DNA from 2 places in the Subtercola sp. PAMC28395 genome. Region 2 is predicted to be linked to the other one. Evidence: predicted binding sites of a transcription regulator. Region 2 holds the regulator's gene; the other holds the start of a gene.
What was found. The regulator LexA, encoded in region 2, represses DNA repair genes until DNA is damaged. The targets are predictions, from matches to a motif close to TCGAACANNTGTTCGA.

Region 1: KPL76_RS14745 (HNH endonuclease signature motif containing protein) is a predicted target of LexA. The motif match lies at 7,289-7,304, and genes of this name have one in related genera.

Annotation. Positions count from the first base shown of each region.
Region 1 covers NZ_CP076547.1:1,717,679-1,726,480, forward strand. The annotation lists gene murA (UDP-N-acetylglucosamine 1-carboxyvinyltransferase) at 1-90, shown strand, start outside; gene KPL76_RS07970 (1-acyl-sn-glycerol-3-phosphate acyltransferase) at 100-870, shown strand; gene KPL76_RS07975 (NAD(P)H-dependent glycerol-3-phosphate dehydrogenase) at 870-2,009, shown strand; gene KPL76_RS07980 (D-alanine--D-alanine ligase family protein) at 1,912-3,000, shown strand; gene KPL76_RS07985 (aldo/keto reductase) at 3,072-3,902, opposite strand; gene KPL76_RS07990 (M3 family metallopeptidase) at 4,013-6,058, shown strand; gene KPL76_RS07995 (LysE family translocator) at 6,163-6,804, shown strand; gene KPL76_RS14745 (HNH endonuclease signature motif containing protein) at 7,322-8,802, shown strand, end outside.
Region 2 covers NZ_CP076547.1:2,118,545-2,127,346, reverse strand. The annotation lists gene hisB (imidazoleglycerol-phosphate dehydratase HisB) at 1-146, opposite strand, end outside; gene KPL76_RS09810 (histidinol-phosphate transaminase) at 224-1,348, opposite strand; gene KPL76_RS09805 (LysM peptidoglycan-binding domain-containing protein) at 1,440-1,814, opposite strand; gene lexA (transcriptional repressor LexA) at 2,121-2,786, shown strand; gene hflX (GTPase HflX) at 2,902-4,515, opposite strand; gene KPL76_RS09790 (class I SAM-dependent methyltransferase) at 4,562-5,188, shown strand; gene dapF (diaminopimelate epimerase) at 5,276-6,157, opposite strand; gene miaA (tRNA (adenosine(37)-N6)-dimethylallyltransferase MiaA) at 6,167-7,087, opposite strand; gene miaB (tRNA (N6-isopentenyl adenosine(37)-C2)-methylthiotransferase MiaB) at 7,106-8,695, opposite strand; gene KPL76_RS09770 (regulatory protein RecX) at 8,759-8,802, opposite strand, start outside.

The DNA.
Region 1 (8,802 bases), 400 kb from region 2:
GTCAGCAACGTCGGCCTCATCAGCCGCGGCTACGGCGACTTCGCCGGAAAGCTCGAGAAGCTGGGAGCCGACTTCTCCTTCGAGGCATAGACGCAGGCCGTGGCGTCTGAAGATCCGGCACAGCCGGCCGGCGAGCCCCGCCGACGATCCGAGAAGGGTCTCGCCTTCTCGTTGATGGCAGCCCCTGCGCTCGTCTTCGTGAACTCGATCGCGAAGCTCGACGTCCGAGGGGGCGAAAAGCTGCCGAAGACCGGGGCTTTCGTGCTCACCCCCAACCACTACAGCAACTTCGACCCGGTGATCGTTGGCGGGTCGGTGTGGAAGCTCGGCCGGGCGCCGCGGTTTCTTGCAAAGGCCTCCCTCTTTCGTATTCCGGTGCTCGGCGGTGCCCTGCGCCTGATCAAGCAGGTTCCCGTCGAACGCACAGGTCGAACGAGTGCGGGTTCGGCCCTGGGCGCGGCCCACGACCTCGCGTCGACAGGTGAGGGCATCATCGTGTATCCAGAGGGCACGCTCACGCGCGAGCCGGGTCTCTGGCCGATGCGCGGCAAGTCGGGAGCCGTGCGAATCGCGCTCGAGAACGGTGTGCCGATCATCCCTATGGCTCACTGGGGCACGCAGGCGATTCTGCCGCGGTATTCGAAGCGGCTCAGCGTGTTTCCGCGCAAGACCGTACTCATCGCCTACGGGGAACCCGTCGACCTCGACCGATTCCGGAGTGTGCCTCTCACGCAGAGTGCGCTCTCTGAGGCGACAGAGCTCGTGATGCAGGCGATCACCGCGCTGCTCGAAGATCTGAGGGGCGAGAAGGCCCCTGCCGAACGCTGGAACCCTGCCGCTCACAACCAGACCGAATTCGGGGCACTGTAATGGCAAGGAAAGCACGGGCGATTCCCGTTCCACTCAGGCAGGTCAGCGTTCTCGGCGCCGGCAGCTGGGGCACGACGTTCGCGAAGATCCTCGCCGACGGCGGCAACGACGTGACGCTCTGGGCCAGGCGCCCTGAGTTGGCGAGGGAGATCAATCAGGCCAAGCGCAACAGCGACTATCTCCCTGGCATCAACCTGCCCCCGAGCATCCGCGCCTCTGCCTCGCTCGAACAGGCGGTGGGCTCATCATCGCTGATCTTCGTGTCGATTCCGAGCCAGTCGCTGCGGTCGAACCTGGCAGCGCTGAAGCCGTTGCTCGGGCCGGAGACCGTGGTGGTCAGCCTGATGAAGGGTGTCGAGAAGGGCACGGGCCTCCGCATGAGCCAGGTTCTCGAAGAAGGCCTCGGCATCGACCTTGACAGGCTCGCCGTCGCCTCGGGGCCGAACCTCGCCCTCGAGATCGCCAGGGAGCAGCCCACCGCCGCCGTCGTGTCGTCTGCCAGCCTCGCCACGGCCGAGGCCGTCGCTATGGTCGCAACCAACCGGTACTTCCGTTCGTTCGTCAACACCGACGTGATCGGCACCGAATTCGGCGGGGTGCTCAAGAACCTCATCGCGGTCGCGATCGGCATCGTCGACGGTGTGGGCTACGGCGAGAACACCAAGGCCTCGATCATCACACGGGGGCTCGCCGAAATGACGGACTTCGCGGTTGCCTACGGCGGTCATCCTGAGACGATGTCGGGGCTCGCGGGGCTCGGCGACCTCATCGCGACCAGCAGCTCTCCGCTGTCACGGAACAACACGGCGGGTCGCCTGCTCGGCCAGGGGTACAGCTTCGCCGACGTCATCTCGCGCATGCAGCAGACCGCAGAGGGGCTGGCCTCCGTCGCCCCGATTCTCACGCTCGCCGCGGCGCGCGGAGTCGACATGCCCATCGTTCAGCAGGTGAGCCAGGTGCTTGCCGGTACGCTGAATCCCCGGGACATCGCTCCGCATCTCACAACCGATTCACTCGAACCCCAGGGCGAAAGGCCGAACGATGGCAGAAAAGACCGTGGTGGTGCTGCTCTTTGGCGGCCGTTCAAGCGAGCATTCGATCAGCTGCGCAACAGCGGGCGGGGTACTCCGGGCGATTGACCGTTCGCGCTACGAGGTCATCCCCGTGGGGATCACCGCCAGCGGCGCGTTCATTCTCGAAGACGACGACGCCACGAAGTTCACGCTCGACCGAGCCAAGCTGCCCACCGTCGAAGACAACGGCACCCGGGTGCACTGGCCAGAGAGCACCGCGACGCGCGAGCTCACGGTGAGGGATGCCCGGGGCCAGACCCGCTCGCTCGGCGCCGTCGACGTGGTGTTCCCGATCCTCCACGGGCCGTTCGGCGAAGACGGCACTGTGCAGGGCCTGCTCGAGCTCGTCGGGCTCCCGTATGTCGGCTCAGGCGTGCTGGCGTCGTCACTCGGCATGGACAAGCACTTCACCAAGACCGTGCTCGTGCAGGCCGGCATCGCGGTGGCACCGTGGCACACGATCTCGGCGAGGGAGTGGCTTCGCTCACCCGTTGCGGTGCTCGAGGCCGTCTCCGACCTCGCACTGCCCGTCTTCGTGAAGCCGGCCCGCGCCGGGTCGTCGGTCGGGGTCAGCAAGGTCAAGAGCTGGGACGCATTCTCCGACGCCATGCGGGTCGCCCTGGCCGAAGACGACAGGGTTCTCATCGAGGAGGGCATCGTCGGTCGCGAAGTCGAGTGCGGGGTGCTGGGGTCTCTCGACGGGGCTGCGCCCCGGGCATCCGTCGCCGGTGAAGTCGTGATGACCGGGAGAGAGTTCTACGACTTCGACGCGAAATACCTCGACGCACCGGGAATCGACCTGGTCTGCCCGGCCGACCTCGGGGCCGACGAACTGGCTGAGATGCAGGAGCTCGCCGTGCGGGCCTTCACGGCGATCGGATGCGCGGGGCTGGCCAGGGTCGACTTCTTTCTGACGCCCACAGGGTTCGTCGTGAACGAGATCAACACGATGCCCGGGTTCACGCCGATCAGCATGTTCCCCGCCTGCTGGATCGCCTCGGGCATCTCGTACCCGCAGATCATCGACGAGCTCATCGCGCTCGCCCTCGAACCCTGACGGTTCGACTTTCCCGAAGGAGCAGCGAATTCGCTGATTTCGTGCACCTTCGGGAAAGTCGATCCTGCGTCTTAGGGGATGTAGTTGAATTCGTCGGGGTTCGGGCCGGTGCGCTCGTCGCGGTTCAGCGCGGTGATCGCAGCGACGTCGTCGTCTGTCAGCTCGAAGTCGAAGAGGGCGAAGTTCTCCTCCACGCGCGAGCGCGTGACCGACTTGGGGAACACGATGTCGCCGCGCTGGATCGCCCAGCGGAGCGTGACCTGTGCCGGCGAACGGCCGAGGCGTTCGCCGATCGACACGATCACGGCGTCGTCGAGCACCTTGCCCTGCGCGATGGGCGACCAGGCCTCTGTGGCGATTCCATGGGAAGCGTTGAACGCACGAACGTCGTCCTGCGTGAGGTACGGGTGCACCTCGATCTGGTTCACAGCAGGCACGATGTCGGTCTCGTCGAAGAGACGCTGCAGGTGGTGTGGCTGGAAGTTCGAGACGCCGATCGACTTCACGCGGCCTGAAGCGAGCATCTCCTCCATTGCCTTCCACGTTTCGACGTAGTCGCCGACCGCGGGCAACGGCCAGTGGATGAGGAACAGGTCGAGGTAGCCGAAGCCGAGCGACTCGAGGGTACGGTCGAAGGCGTCCAGGGCATCCTGCCTTGCATGGAAGCCGTTGTTGAGCTTGCTGGTCACGAAGAGGTCTTCGCGGTCAAGGCCGGATGCGGCAACGGCCTCACCGACGCCCTTCTCGTTGCCGTACATCTCGGCGGTGTCGATGTGCCGGTAGCCGACCTCGAGGGCCGTCAGCGTCGCTTCTTTGGTTTCGGACGGATCGATCTGGTAGACGCCGAAGCCCAGCTGGGGGATCGTGGCGCCGTTGTTCAAAGTAACAGTGGGAACAGTCATGAAAGCAGGGTACGCCTGACCGGCCCGTCGTCTCGTTTTCGCGCCAGGGGCTTGCAATCTGGTGGGGTCTTCCTGCGCGGCCGCCCGGTCTGGAGATCTAGGCTCGAACCATGACCAACCCCTTCTTCGCGCCGAGCCCCCTCGAGTACGGGCTGCCGCCCTTCGCCGACATTCGCGACGAGCACTACAGACCCGCATTCGAGCAGGGCATGGCCGAACATCTCGCAGAGATCGCGGCGATCACCGGGTCGACGGATGCCCCGACCTTCGAGAACACGCTCGTCGCCCTCGAGCGGGCGGGCCAGACGCTGTCTCGCGTCTCAACGGTCTTCTACAACAAGGCGTCGGCAGACAGCAACACCGTGACGAACGCCCTCGAAGAGGAGCTGGCACCGTTGCTGGCCGCGCACTCCGACACGATCAGGCTCGACCCCGTGCTCTATGCGCGTATCGGCTCGGTGTACGAGGGGCGCGGAGCCCTCGACCCCGAGGACCGCTACCTCGTCGAGCGGTACTACGCCGAGCTGACGCAGGCCGGTGCGGGGCTGGGAGAGTTGGAGAAGGCACAGCTCACCGAGTACAACCAGCTACTCTCGACCCTCACCACACGGTTTGAGAAGAACCTGCTCGCCGAGACCAACGACCTCGCTGTGGTCTTCGATGACGCGGCAGAACTCGACGGGCTCGGTGAGGGCGAGATCTCGGCCGCGGCGCAGGCGGCAGCGGAGCGAGGGCTGCCCGGAAAGTATGTTGTGACGCTCGTGCTGTTCACCGGGCATCCGTACCTTGCGTCGCTCACGAACCGGGCGTCGAGGCGCCGCATCATGGAGGCCTCGCGTGCCAGGGGAAATCGGGCGGGAGAGCACGACAACAGGCCGCTGGTGCTGGAGATAACGCGTCTACGGGCCCTGAGGGCCGCGCTGCTCGGATTCTCGACCCATGCTGCTTTCGTGACGAGCGACGAGACGGCGAAGACACCCGAGGCCGTCGACGAGCTGCTGCAGAGGCTCGCCGCCCCGGCGGCGCGGAATGCACTGCGTGAACAGTCGGCGTTGCAGGCCGAGCTGGCGCTGAGTGCGGCGAACGCAGACGCTCCCGAACTCGAGGCCTGGGACTGGGCGTTCACGAGCGAGGCGGTGCGAAAGGCCGAGTTCGACGTCGACACCGCTCAGATGCGACCCTACTTCGAAGCCGAGCGGGTGCTGCGTGACGGTGTCTTCTTCGCTGCGACGGCACTGTACGGGGTGACCTTCACCGAGCGGCCTGACCTCGTTTCGTACCACCCGGAGGCCCGAGTCTTCGAGGTGCGCGACGAAGACGGCTCGGCGGTTGGCCTCTACGTGTACGACCTCTACACGCGTGACTCCAAGCGCGGGGGCGCGTGGATGAACTCGCTGATCGCGCAGAACGGCCTGCTCGGGCATCCGGTCGTCGTCACCAACAACCTGAACGTGCCGAAGCCCGGCGCGGGCCTGCCCACCCTGCTGACCTTCGACGAGGTCACCACGCTGTTCCACGAGTTCGGGCACGCTCTGCACGGCCTGTTCGCGCGGGTCACCTACCCCAAGTTCGCCGGCACGCGTACCTTTCGCGACTTCGTGGAGTTCCCCAGCCAGGTGAACGAGATGTGGATGCTGTGGCCCGAGGTGCTGGCGAACTACGCCGTGCACCACACCACCGGTGAACCGATGCCCGAGTCGCTCGTGGCGAAACTGCAGGCTTCGGCCGGTTTCAACCAGGGTTTCGCCACCTCGGAGTATCTCGGGGCGGCGCTGCTCGACCAGGCGTGGCACGGGTTGCGTGCTGGCGACGAACCGGTGACCGATGTCGCGGTGTTCGAAGCGGCGGCGCTCGCCGCGGTGGGGCTCGACAATCCGGCCGTACCGCCCCGGTACTCGAGCACGTACTTCGCCCACACCTTCTCCGGGGGCTATGACGCCGGGTACTACTCGTACATCTGGAGCGAGGTGCTCGACGCCGATACCGTGGCGTGGTTCCGCGAGAACGGCGGGCTGACCCGGGCGAACGGCGACCGCTTCCGGGCGCGATTGCTCGGCGTCGGCGGCTCGAAGGATCCACTGGAGGCGTTCGCGGACTTCCGCGGGCGCGCTGCAGAGATCGGCCCGCTGCTGGACCGGCGCGGGTTGAACGACTGATCGTTCGCCGGGGCCGACCCCGGGCATCCTGAGCATCCTGAACATCGCGGTGAGTACTGATGCACTATGTTCGTCTCATCGCTGCGAGACCGAGAGGAGCGAGCGTGATTCCTGCAGCCAATGCGGGGGCCTTCGCCCTCGTCGCGCTTGCCCTGATCGTCATTCCCGGCCCCAGCGTGCTCTTCGTCGTCGGCCGATCTCTCTCACTCGGCCGAAGGGGCGGGTTTCTGAGCGTCGTCGGCAACGCGCTCGGGATGCTGCCTGCCATCGCTCTCGTGTCGCTGGGAGTCGGTGCGATTGTGGCCGAATCGGTGGTCGTGTTCACGATCATCAAGTTCGCCGGGGCTGTGTACCTGGTCTATCTCGGCGTGCAGGCGATCCGCCACCGGAACGCTCATGTCGACACGGCTGACCCGAGTGGTAAGAGACCGCCGTCGGCCTTCCGGCTTGTTCGTGAGGGTTTTGTCGTGGGTGCAACGAACCCGAAGACGATCGTCTTCTTCGTCGCTGTGCTGCCGCAGTTCGTGAGTCGTGAAGCCGGCTCCATCTCTGTTCAGATGGCTGTTCTCGGGTTGATCTTCTTTGCGATCTCGCTGGTCAGCGACAGCGTCTGGGCGTTCACCGCCGGCTCATTGCGCGCCTGGTTTGCTCGTGACCCCAAGCGGGTCGCCCGCACGGGGGCTGGCGGCGGCGTCATGATGATCGGCCTCGGCGGAGTGCTCGCGGTCGCAGGCAACAAGACGTAGCGCTGGGCTGGTGAGTGGTCAGTGGTCACGGGTCAGGCCTCGGTCTTGAGTTCGGGCTTCGCCTTTCAGCGATCTGGTTAGCGGATGATCAACGGTGTCGCGGACGCCGCGGCTGGGCAGTGTCAGCCAGCTGGCCTCGGTATCCGGTTTCCGGTGTCCTGGTCTCGGATGTCGGGTCTCGGATCTGGGATGTAGGGTCTCGGATCTGGGATCTCGGATGTCGGGTCTCGGATGGCCAGCAGATTGAAGCCGTTGTCCTGTTCTTCGAGTTGACTAATTCGGATGGCAGGTCGGGGCAGGTTCGTGACTGACCGGGCCTGGCCTGAACGGCGCCTTGCGGTCGTATTAGTGGCTGGTGTCGCTGGTCGAGTGGGCGCGGAGCGCCGTATCGAAACCGGGTGTGCCGTGCTGGTGTCGCTGGTTAAGTAGGCGCAGAGCGCCGTATCGAAACCGGGGTTTTGTCTGTCGATCATTGCCGAGCTTGTCGAACATATCTTCGACAGTGTAGTATTGATGTATGCTCATTGATTCGAATCTGGTCGAGGTGTTCCCTCGCAGCGCGGCTGTGGAGGCGCTTCTGTCTGAGGTGTATTCGGGCATGGTTCGTGATGAGGCACTGTTCGCATCGGTGACCGCGGAGAAGGCTGCCGAGGCAGTGATGTTCGCTGAGCCTGAGCCTGAATCGGTGGATGCTCGGGGTTCTGGTGGTGCGGAACGCCATGGGGTGGGTGCTTCTTCTTCTTCTCAATCCTCTGGTTCTCGTTCGTCGTTTGCGGTCCTTCGTGATGGGGTGAGTCGGGCGGTGGAGGCGGTGGTCGAGGTCGAGGCGGATATCTCGGCGCTGATGGCGCGTCGGGCGCGTCTGGTCGAGGAGACCCGCCGGCTCGCTCTCGCTGCGGAGGAGTTGGTATTGACGGCGTCGGTTCTCGAGACCGGTACCCGGGTGCAGCGGGACAGCCTGGTGTTGCGGTCTCTGGTCGCGGAGTTGGGATGTGCGTTGCGGGTCCCGGAGGCGAGTGTGCACCGGCTGCTGACTGAGAGCGAGGCGTTGTGTTCGGGGTTGCCATCGACGTTTCAGGCGTTGGATGGCGGGTTCATCAGTTACCGGCATGTTCAGGTCATGGTCGACAATGCCCAGTCGTTGCCCGAGGAGGCAAGGCTGACGTTCGAGGGCGCAGCGTTACCCTCGGCGGTGTCCTCGACGGCGGCGCAGTTCGGGGTGAAGGCCAGAAAGCTTCGGGAGCGCCTCCACCCGGAGTCGATGGTCGCCCGGCGGGTGAAAGCGGCCGGCGACAGGTGTGTGCGGTTCGAGCCGGCCCGTGACGGTATGGCGTGGCTGACGCACTACCTCCCCGCGGCGGTCGCGGTGCAGATCGATGAGAGCGTCGACGCCCTCGCCCGGGGCCTGAAATCGCCCGAAGAGACGCGCACCCACGCACAGTTGCGTTCCGACGTGCTCACCGACCTCATCCTCGACTCGGCCACCCTGACAAGCGACCCGGAACAGGCGGGTTCTGGTGCCATCACCTCACACGCTCCGAACGCGCAGCGCACCACCCCGGATGCGAGCACAGACCAGTTCGCCCACGATCAGCGCGCTGGAGATGCGCATGAAGGGCCTGGGTGCGTCCAGGCTGACGATGCTCAGGCGAGCGATGCTCCTGCCAACGATGCGCGTGGCCGTGACGCGACCGGGTCGACCCGATCGTCGGTACGGGTGGTGGGTCGGGGGGTGCGTCCGACGGTGATCGTGACGGTGCCCGTGATGACGCTGCTCGGGCACACCGACGAGCCCGGCGATCTTGCCGGGTACGGCCCGATCGACGCGGAGACCGCGCGGGAGTTGGCCCGGCACGCGCCGTCCTTCATCCGCCTGCTGACCCACCCCGAAACCGGGGCAACCCTCTCCGTCGGGCGGAAACGGTACCGGCCGCCGGCTGATCTTCGAACCGCGTTACAGATCGAGGATGAGAGCTGCCGGTTCCCGGGCTGCGCTGC
Region 2 (8,802 bases):
TTGGCAAACGCTGTCAGCATGTGGTTGAAGAACGGAACACTCGTGTCGATGTGCGAAGTGCCGGTGCCGTCGAGGTCCACGGAGAGTTGGATGCTCGATTCGCTGGTTTTGCGCGTCAGGCTGGCAGTGCGGGGTTCTGTCGACATGCGAAAAAGTCTATCGGCCCCGGCAGTTGTCGACCGCGCGCGCAACGATGGCCAATACGCCGCGACCCGGGCAACGGCTACCGCGAAGGAGTGAGTTCTTTCATAGCGTCGAGGAACGCTGTCGTCTCATCTTCTGTACCAGCGCTCACGCGAAGGTGTCCGGGAATACCGAGATCCCTGATGATGATGTCGCGCTCGAGCAGCTGTTCGAACAGTTCATGGGAATCGGGCACTCCCCCGAACAACACAAAATTCGACGCACTCGGGAACGGCGTGTAGCCCAGCTCACGGAGTGTGTCTTCGATGCGGTCACGCTGCCGCTTGATGTCGTCGACCATGGCGAGCATCTCCGGTGCATGAGCGAGAGCTGCTACTGCAGCCGCCTGCGTCAGGGCTGAGAGATGGTAGGGCAACCGAACCAGTCTGAGGGCATCGCTGATTGCCGGGGCCGCGGCGAGGTACCCGAGTCGGGCGCCGGCGAAGGCGAAAGCCTTGCTCATCGTGCGAGTGACGATCAGTCGCTCACGGCCGGGGAGCAAGGAGAGTGCTGTCTGCTCCCCCGCGCGACCGAACTCTGCATAGGCCTCATCGACAACCACGATCTTGTCCGTCGCGTCGTACGCGGCGGCAATGGTGTCAAGGGTTATGGCTGTACCCGTCGGGTTGTTGGGGGAACAGAAGAAGACCAGATCGGGGTCGGTGCGGGTGACCCAGTCGACCGCGGTCTGCGGAGAGATCTCATACCCGGCGTCACGCTCGCCGGCGACCCATTCCGTACCGGTTCCTGCCGCGATGATCGAATGCATCGAATAGGTGGGAGGGAACCCGAGCACTGACCTGCCGGGGCCACCGAAAGCCTGGAGAATCTGCTGCAGGACCTCGTTCGACCCGTTCGCAGCCCAGATGTTCTCCCGCGTGAGCCCGTGTCCGAGGTAGGAAGCCAGGCTGTCGCGAAGCGCTGGAAACTCTCGATCAGGGTAGCGATTGACCGTCAGGAGCTGAGTGGCCAAGGCTTCGATGATCGAGCGCGCAACGGCTTCAGGGATCGGGTGCGTGTTCTCGTTGACGTTGAGAGCCACCTTGACCTTGAGTTCCGGCGCCCCGTAGGGAGTCAGTCCACGCAGGTCGTCTCGGATGGGCAGATCTGCCAGGGAGAACGGTCTTGGATCGCTGAAACCACCATCAGGGCTATTGGAACTCACGCAACCAATGGTAGCGCGGTGACCAGATCAGCCTTCGTACGCCCGACAACCTCGGCGCAGCTTCGCGCGCGCGGCGGTGCATAGTTTCGAATTACCGTGCGTATTCACTCGGAAGCGCCAGTCGCTGGCCCGGCTGCACGTCTGACGACGGCAGCTGGTTCAGGCTCTGGATGGCTGCAATCACGTCGCGCGGGTCACCAGACGGATCGATGCTCTGGGCGATGGACCACAGGCTCTGCCCTGACTGGACGGTGACATAGGTGAAGGTACTGGACGACCCGCTCGAAGTGGCGATTGCAGCGGCACCACCGAAGACCGCGAACGCGGCCATCGCACCGATCAATGCCATCGACGCAACAGCACCCAGAAAGACCCGACCGCGGCGGGTGAGACGGAGGTGGACTCGCACGGGAGCGGACAGGGCACGCTGTGCGTGAGGGCCTGGTGCGAAATTCAGTGCAGTCATCGTGACCTCCTGGGGTGTATTCGTATGCGACCCTCGGCCGGGAGGGCCGCATACGAAGCTTTGTTCCGAATATATCTTCGATTGTTCGAATAAACAAGTTCGAAATGTGCCCCAATCTCGCGACACACTCGAACACCTGTTTGCTCTGGGCACGGTCTTCGATACAGTTTCGATTGTCGAAAGAAACTTTGAACTTGCCCACTGACAGTGAAACCCCACCCACTGACATTGGGTCGCCAACGAAGATCCACCCTTCATCCAGCCGGCCAAGGGGTGCGACTGCGAATCCGATGAGAGCGAGAGAACATGACCAGTGAACGTGGCGGTACGCGGAGGCGAAAATCACTCAGCGAGAAGCAGCTGGCAATCCTCGAAGTGATTTCCGAGGCGGTCAACCAGCAGGGCTATCCGCCGAGTATGCGCGAGATCGGTGACGCTGTGGGGCTCGCTTCCCTCTCGAGCGTGACGCACCAGTTGAACCAGCTCGAATTGAGCGGATACCTCCGCCGCGACCCGAACAGGCCGCGTGCACTGGAGATCCTCATCGACATCCCGAAGAGTGACAGCGTCGCCACAGACTCACCGACTCCCCACGGCGATGTGGCGCTCGTTCCGATGGTCGGCCGCATCGCAGCGGGTATCCCCATCACCGCCGAACAGCAGGTGGAGGAGATCTATCCGCTTCCCCGTCAGCTCGTGGGCAAGGGTGAACTCTTCATGTTGAAGGTCGTCGGTGAGTCAATGATCGACGCTGCGATCTGCGACGGCGACTGGGTCGTCGTGCGCACCCAGAAGACAGCAGAGAACGGTGACATCGTTGCCGCCATGCTCGACGAAGAGGCCACAGTGAAGGTCTTCCGCCAGCGTGATGGCCACACCTGGTTGCTGCCGCGAAACTCGAACTTTGAGCCTATTCTCGGCGATTTCGCGACCGTTCTGGGCAAGGTCGTCGCTGTGCTGCGCTCGGTCTAGGCGCACAGCCACTGTTCTCGAAGACAACGTCTTCGAGAACAGCGAGGCGGCGAATGGTCACATTCCGAAGGCTCCCTGTTCGGGAGGATTCGGGCAGAGTGGTTTGCCGTTGGGCCTATGACGACCGGGCGGAGTCGACGCTGAATTCCAGCAGCTGAGCCTCGAATTCAGGAGTGACCATTGCGCGCACGTGGGTTCCACCTTCTTCGTACTCCGTACTGAGCACCGTGCTGTGCTGGTGCATTTGTGACACCAGGTCACCACGGTCATAGGGAATCAACACGTCGACCTCGACGGATGGCGTCGGCAGCAGGCCGTCGATCGCGCCGAGGAGTTCTTCGATGCCTTCGCCTGTGCGCGCGGAGACGAACATCGAACGGGGCTCAAGACCCCGAAGCACGATCCGGTCACTTTCGGAGATGAGATCGCTCTTGTTGAAGACGACGAGCTCAGGGATACCTCTGGCTCCCGCCTCGCCGATGACGTCGCGCACAGTCGTGAGCTGGCTCGCAGGGTCTGGGTGCGAACCGTCGACGACATGCACGATGACATCTGCGTCGGCGACCTCTTCGAGCGTCGATCGAAACGCTTCGACGAGCTGCGTGGGGAGGCTGCGCACGAACCCGACCGTATCGACGAACGTGTATTCACGGCCATCAGCGGTCTGCGTGCGACGAACCGTCGCATCGAGGGTGGCGAACAGGGCGTTCTCGACCAGCAGGCCGGCACCGGTGATGCGATTCAGCAGCGACGACTTGCCGGCGTTCGTGTAGCCCGCAATCGCTACCGACGGCACCGTGTTGCGCTTGCGGTTGGCCCTCTTGGCGTCACGCGCGGGCTTCATGGCAGCGATCTGCTTGCGCAGGCGAGACATGCGGGTGTGAATGCGGCGGCGATCCAGTTCGATCTTGGTCTCACCGGGGCCGCGAGAGCCCATGCCGGCACCCGCACCACCCACCTGGCCACCGGCCTGGCGAGACATCGAGTCACCCCAGCCTCGCAATCGCGGCAGGAGGTATTCGAGCTGCGCGAGCTCGACCTGCGCCTTGCCTTCGCGGCTCTTGGCGTGCTGGCTGAAGATGTCGAGGATGACGGCGGTGCGGTCGATGACCTTCACCTTGACGATGTCTTCGAGAGCGCGCCTCTGGCTCGGCGCAAGCTCGCTGTCGGCGATCACCGTGTCGGCGCCCAGTGCCTGGACCACCGCGCGCAGCTCTTCTGCCTTGCCCTTGCCGAAGTACGTACTGGGATCAGGGGTCGCGCGTCGCTGCAGCAGACCGTCGAGAACGGCGGCTCCCGCTGTCTCGGCGAGAGCTGCGAGTTCGTGCAAAGAGTTCTCTGCATCGGTCAGGGTGCCCTGGGTGTACACACCGATCAGCACCACGTTCTCAAGGCGCAGTTGGCGGTACTCGACCTCGGTGACGTCTTCGAGCTCGGTCGAGAGCCCGGCGACGCGGCGAAGCGCCTGCCTGTCGGCGAGGTCATACTGGTCGCCGTCGTGATTCTCTCGCCCGTTCAGCGCGTCGTCGCGTTGCAACGCCTGAGCGCTGCCGGGCGTGAAGAGTGCATAGCCCGAGGAGCGGGCGCCAGCACGCGCCAGAACGCGGCCCACAGCATCCTGCGCCTGGGTCTCCGGCCCGCCGGTCGTGGTGGCTTCTCCGTTGGAGTCTGTGGTGGTTCTGCCGTGTGAAGCCGTTTCATCGGCCGAAACTGAATCGTGTTCAAACATTACGTTCAAGACTAGCCCTCTCATTTGCTACATTCCCTGTATGGCTATGGACAATGGGCACTACTTCTCAGCTCGCCCAGCGACCGAACTCCGGCTCAAAGAAGTGCCGGTCACCCTAGCCGGCCACTCGTTCCTCGCCACTACGGCCGGGGGCGTGTTCAGCCCCGACAGAGTGGATGCCGGTACCCAGGTTCTTCTTGCGAACACACCGTCGCCACCGCCCGGTGGCAACCTTCTCGACATCGGCTGTGGGTGGGGCCCGATCTCTCTGGCGCTGGCCCAGCTCTCACCCCGCGCCACCGTGTGGGCCGTCGACGTCAACGAGCGTGCGCTCGACCTGGTGCGAACCAACGCTGCAAAGCTCGGCCTCACAAACATCAACGCTGTACTGCCCGACGATGTTCCCGCCGACCTGCTCTTCATGACCATCTGGTCGAACCCGCCCATCAGGGTGGGTAAGGACGAGCTTCACGCGCTCTTGCTCCGCTGGCTGCCGCGCCTCGACCCCGGCTCCGATGCCTGGCTTGTGGTGCAGCGCAATCTCGGCTCGGACTCGCTGCACCGATGGCTGGAGGGGGCCCTGCCTGCCGGGTTCAGTGTGACCCGCACGGCCACGAGCAAGGGGTATCGGGTACTGCGCGCCCGATTGCACTCTTCGCCGTTGGTGGAGTGACCGGAGCCCAGTAGCGGGATTCGCGTCGAGGCCGCTCGCAGGCCCCGAAGTGCCAAGCTCCGTCGAGCCGATCGTGCAGGGCCAGCGTCAGGCGAGCGTCACGTCGCCTTCGTAGACCAGTTCTGCCGGGCCAGAGAGCGCGACATGCTCGCCGTCTTCTGTGGCGTACATGCGCACACCGACGGCCCCACCCGACACCTCTACGCGCCACTGGTTGGGCGCACCGGCTCCCGCCCAGTGTCGAATCGCGAGGGCTGCAGCGACCGCGCCAGTGCCGCAAGAAAGGGTTTCACCGCTGCCTCGCTCGTGAACCCGCATGCGAATGTGCCCGACGCCGTTTCTCACCAAAGGCTCCAGTGGTACCACGAATTCGATGTTCGCCCCTTCGGCAGGTTCAGGATCGAGCTGAGGTACGTACGTCAGGTCGGCCGACTCGAGCTCGTCTTCGTCGACCAGCGCGACGACGACGTGCGGGTTGCCGACGTTGATTCCGAGGCCCGGGCGAGCCACCTGGAGGTTCTTCGCCCGCACGAGTGGCTCGCCGCCTTCAAGCCGCCAGCGCCCCAGGTCGGCCTGGAACCCTGTGAGGTTGCGCTGTACGTCGATGACCCCTGCGCGAGTGCCGACCACGAAGGTGTCACCCGAATCGAGCGTGGCGAGACCGCTCTCGAGCAGATACTTCGTGAAGACCCGGATGCCGTTGCCACACATTTCGGCGATCGATCCGTCGGCGTTGTAGTAGTCCATGAACCACTCCGCCGCATCGTCGACCGCCAGTGCCGCAGCACCCGCCGGAATGTTCTTCGACTTGACGGCCCTGATCAGTCCGTCTGCGCCGATACCGAAATGACGGTCGCAGAGCGACGCGATCTGCGCGGGCGTCAGGTCGATGAGGCCGTCAGGGTCGGAGAACAGAACAAAGTCGTTGCCGGTGCCCTGGCCCTTGGTGAAGTGCAGATCTAAAGCCATGCGACAAGCCTAGAGGCCGAATGCTGCTGCGGCGTTCCCGAGCAGCTCGGGGTCGTCGGCATCGAGCCAGACAGCATCGCTGTAGCGCCGGAACCAGCTGACCTGACGACGTGCATAGCGACGAGTGAGGGCCTGGGCATCGGCGATCGCCGCCTCTTGTGACAGCGTGCCGTGCAGTTGGGCCAGCGCCTGGGCGTAGCCGATGGCACGGCTGGCCGTGACACCCCGTTCCAGCCCGTCTGGCACGAGTGCTTCGACCTCATCGACCAGACCCCTGGCCCACATCTGCTCCACTCGCCGATCGAGCCTCTCCACCAGCAGATCGCGCGGATGACGAAGCGCCAGGATTGTCGAAGGTCGCCACGCAACGGGTTTATCAGGGAGCTGGCCGCTCACCGGGACGCCCGTGAGTTCGATGACTTCGAGGGCGCGCACGATCCGCCGACCGTTGTGCTGACCGATGGCCAGCGCCGATTCTGGGTCGGCTTCTGCGAGACGACGGTAGAGCATCCCGATGCCGTCGTCTGCAAGTTCCTGTTCCAACCGGGCTCGGACCTCTGCGTCTCGCACAGGGAACTGGAAGTCGAAGATCACAGACGAGACGTAGAGCCCGCTGCCACCGACCAGAATCGGTACAGCGTGGCGTTCGAGCACGCCATCGATGGCAGCGCGAGCATCTGCCTGGTATGCCGCAACAGAGCCCTCGGCAGTCACGTCGAGAACGTCCAGCATGTGGTGGGGAACTCCGCGTCGCTCGCCGAGGGATAGCTTTGCAGTGCCGATGTCCATTCCACGGTAGAGCTGCATCGCATCGGCGTTGATGATCTCAGCGAGCTGACCGGAGTCGGCGAGTCGCTCGGCTATAACGAGGGAGAGCTCTGACTTGCCGGTCCCGGTCGCTCCGACAACGGCGATGATGTCTGTGGCCATCGAAACGGGCCGTCTCCGCTAGCGCAGCCCGTCGGAGTCGTCGTAGATCGGAGTTGTCGACACTCGGAGGGTCGGAAGGCCGAGGGAGACCCGAGCCTTCACAACGGATCCGTCTGCACCGGAAGGAGGTGCCGGCACTTCACAGGAATCGGACTGCTCCCGCTCCCAGGCGTCACCCGCGCGGGTTCGGCGCACTGCCAGGGGAACACCATCGAGCGAGTCAGCGATGAGGTAGTAGGGCTTCGCACCGGTCACAATGACCGAGACAACATCTCCTGGGCGTGGCACGTCAGAACCTTCGGGAACGTCGAAATGCACGAGCCTGCTGTCTTCGGCACGGCCACTCATTCGATGGGTGTCAGCGTCTTTACGGCCCTCACCGTTCGCAACGAGCAGTTCGACACGGCGGCCGACCACTTTCTCGTTCTCCTCCCAGGCGATGCGGTCCTGAAGAGCCATCAGACGCTCGTACCGTTCCTGCACGACCGCTTTGGGTACCTGGTCTGGCATGGTCGCTGCAGGCGTGCCGGGACGGATCGAGTACTGGAAGGTGAATGCCGTGGCGAAACGGGCCTGCTCGACGACACGAAGGGTCTCCTGGAAGTCCTCTTCTGTCTCCCCGGGGAAACCGACGATGATGTCGGTGCTGATCGCTGCGTGAGGCATACGCTCGCGTACACGATCGAGAATTCCGAGGAATTTCGCTGAGCGATACGAGCGCTTCATCGCTTTGAGAACACGATCCGAACCGGACTGCAACGGCATGTGCAACTGAGGCATCACCGACGGAGTCTCGGCCATCGCATCGATCACGTCGTCGGTGAAGGCCGCAGGGTGCGGGCTCGTGAACCGGATGCGTTCGAGCCCAGGAATCTGACCTGCTGCGCGTAGCAGCTTGCTGAATGCCTGCCGATCACCGAATTCCACGCCGTACGAGTTCACGTTCTGGCCGAGAAGCGTCACTTCGATGGCGCCATCGTCGACGAGCAACTGGATCTCCTGCAGGATCTCACCCGGGCGTCGGTCTTTCTCCTTGCCCCGGAGCGCTGGCACGATGCAGAACGTGCAGGTGTTGTTGCAACCGACAGATATTGACACCCAGCCGCTGTAGCTCGAGTCACGCTTTGTCGGCAACGTGGACGGGAAGGTCTCCAGGGAGTCCAGAATCTCGAGCTGGGCCTCGCCATTGTGCCGTGCACGCTCGAGCAGGCTCGGAAGGGCACCCATGTTGTGGGTGCCGAACACGACATCAACCCAGGGCGCCTTCGACAGGATGACCGACTTGTCTTTCTGGGCAAGACACCCACCCACAGCGATCTGCATGCCCACGTGGCGCTTCTTCACTGACGCGAGGTACCCCAGGTTGCCGTAGAGCTTGTTGTCGGCATTCTCACGCACAGCGCAGGTATTGATCACCACGACGTCGGCTTCGCCAGTCTCTGCACGGATGTACCCTGCCGCTTCCAGCGATCCGCTGAGCCGCTCCGAGTCGTGCACGTTCATCTGGCAACCGTAGGTTCGCACCTCGTAGGTGCGGGCATGACCAGAATCGTCCACCGCCGCTGGCGACGGGAGGATGATCGTTGGGGCCTCAGTCATGCTGCTCATAGTGCATCAAGTCTACGGTCGCCACGACGGCGTGGGCCCTTCGAGCCCACGCCGCACGTCGAGCTAGCGGAATCTGACCCCGCGCGGTTGAGGCGCGAGTGCAGACT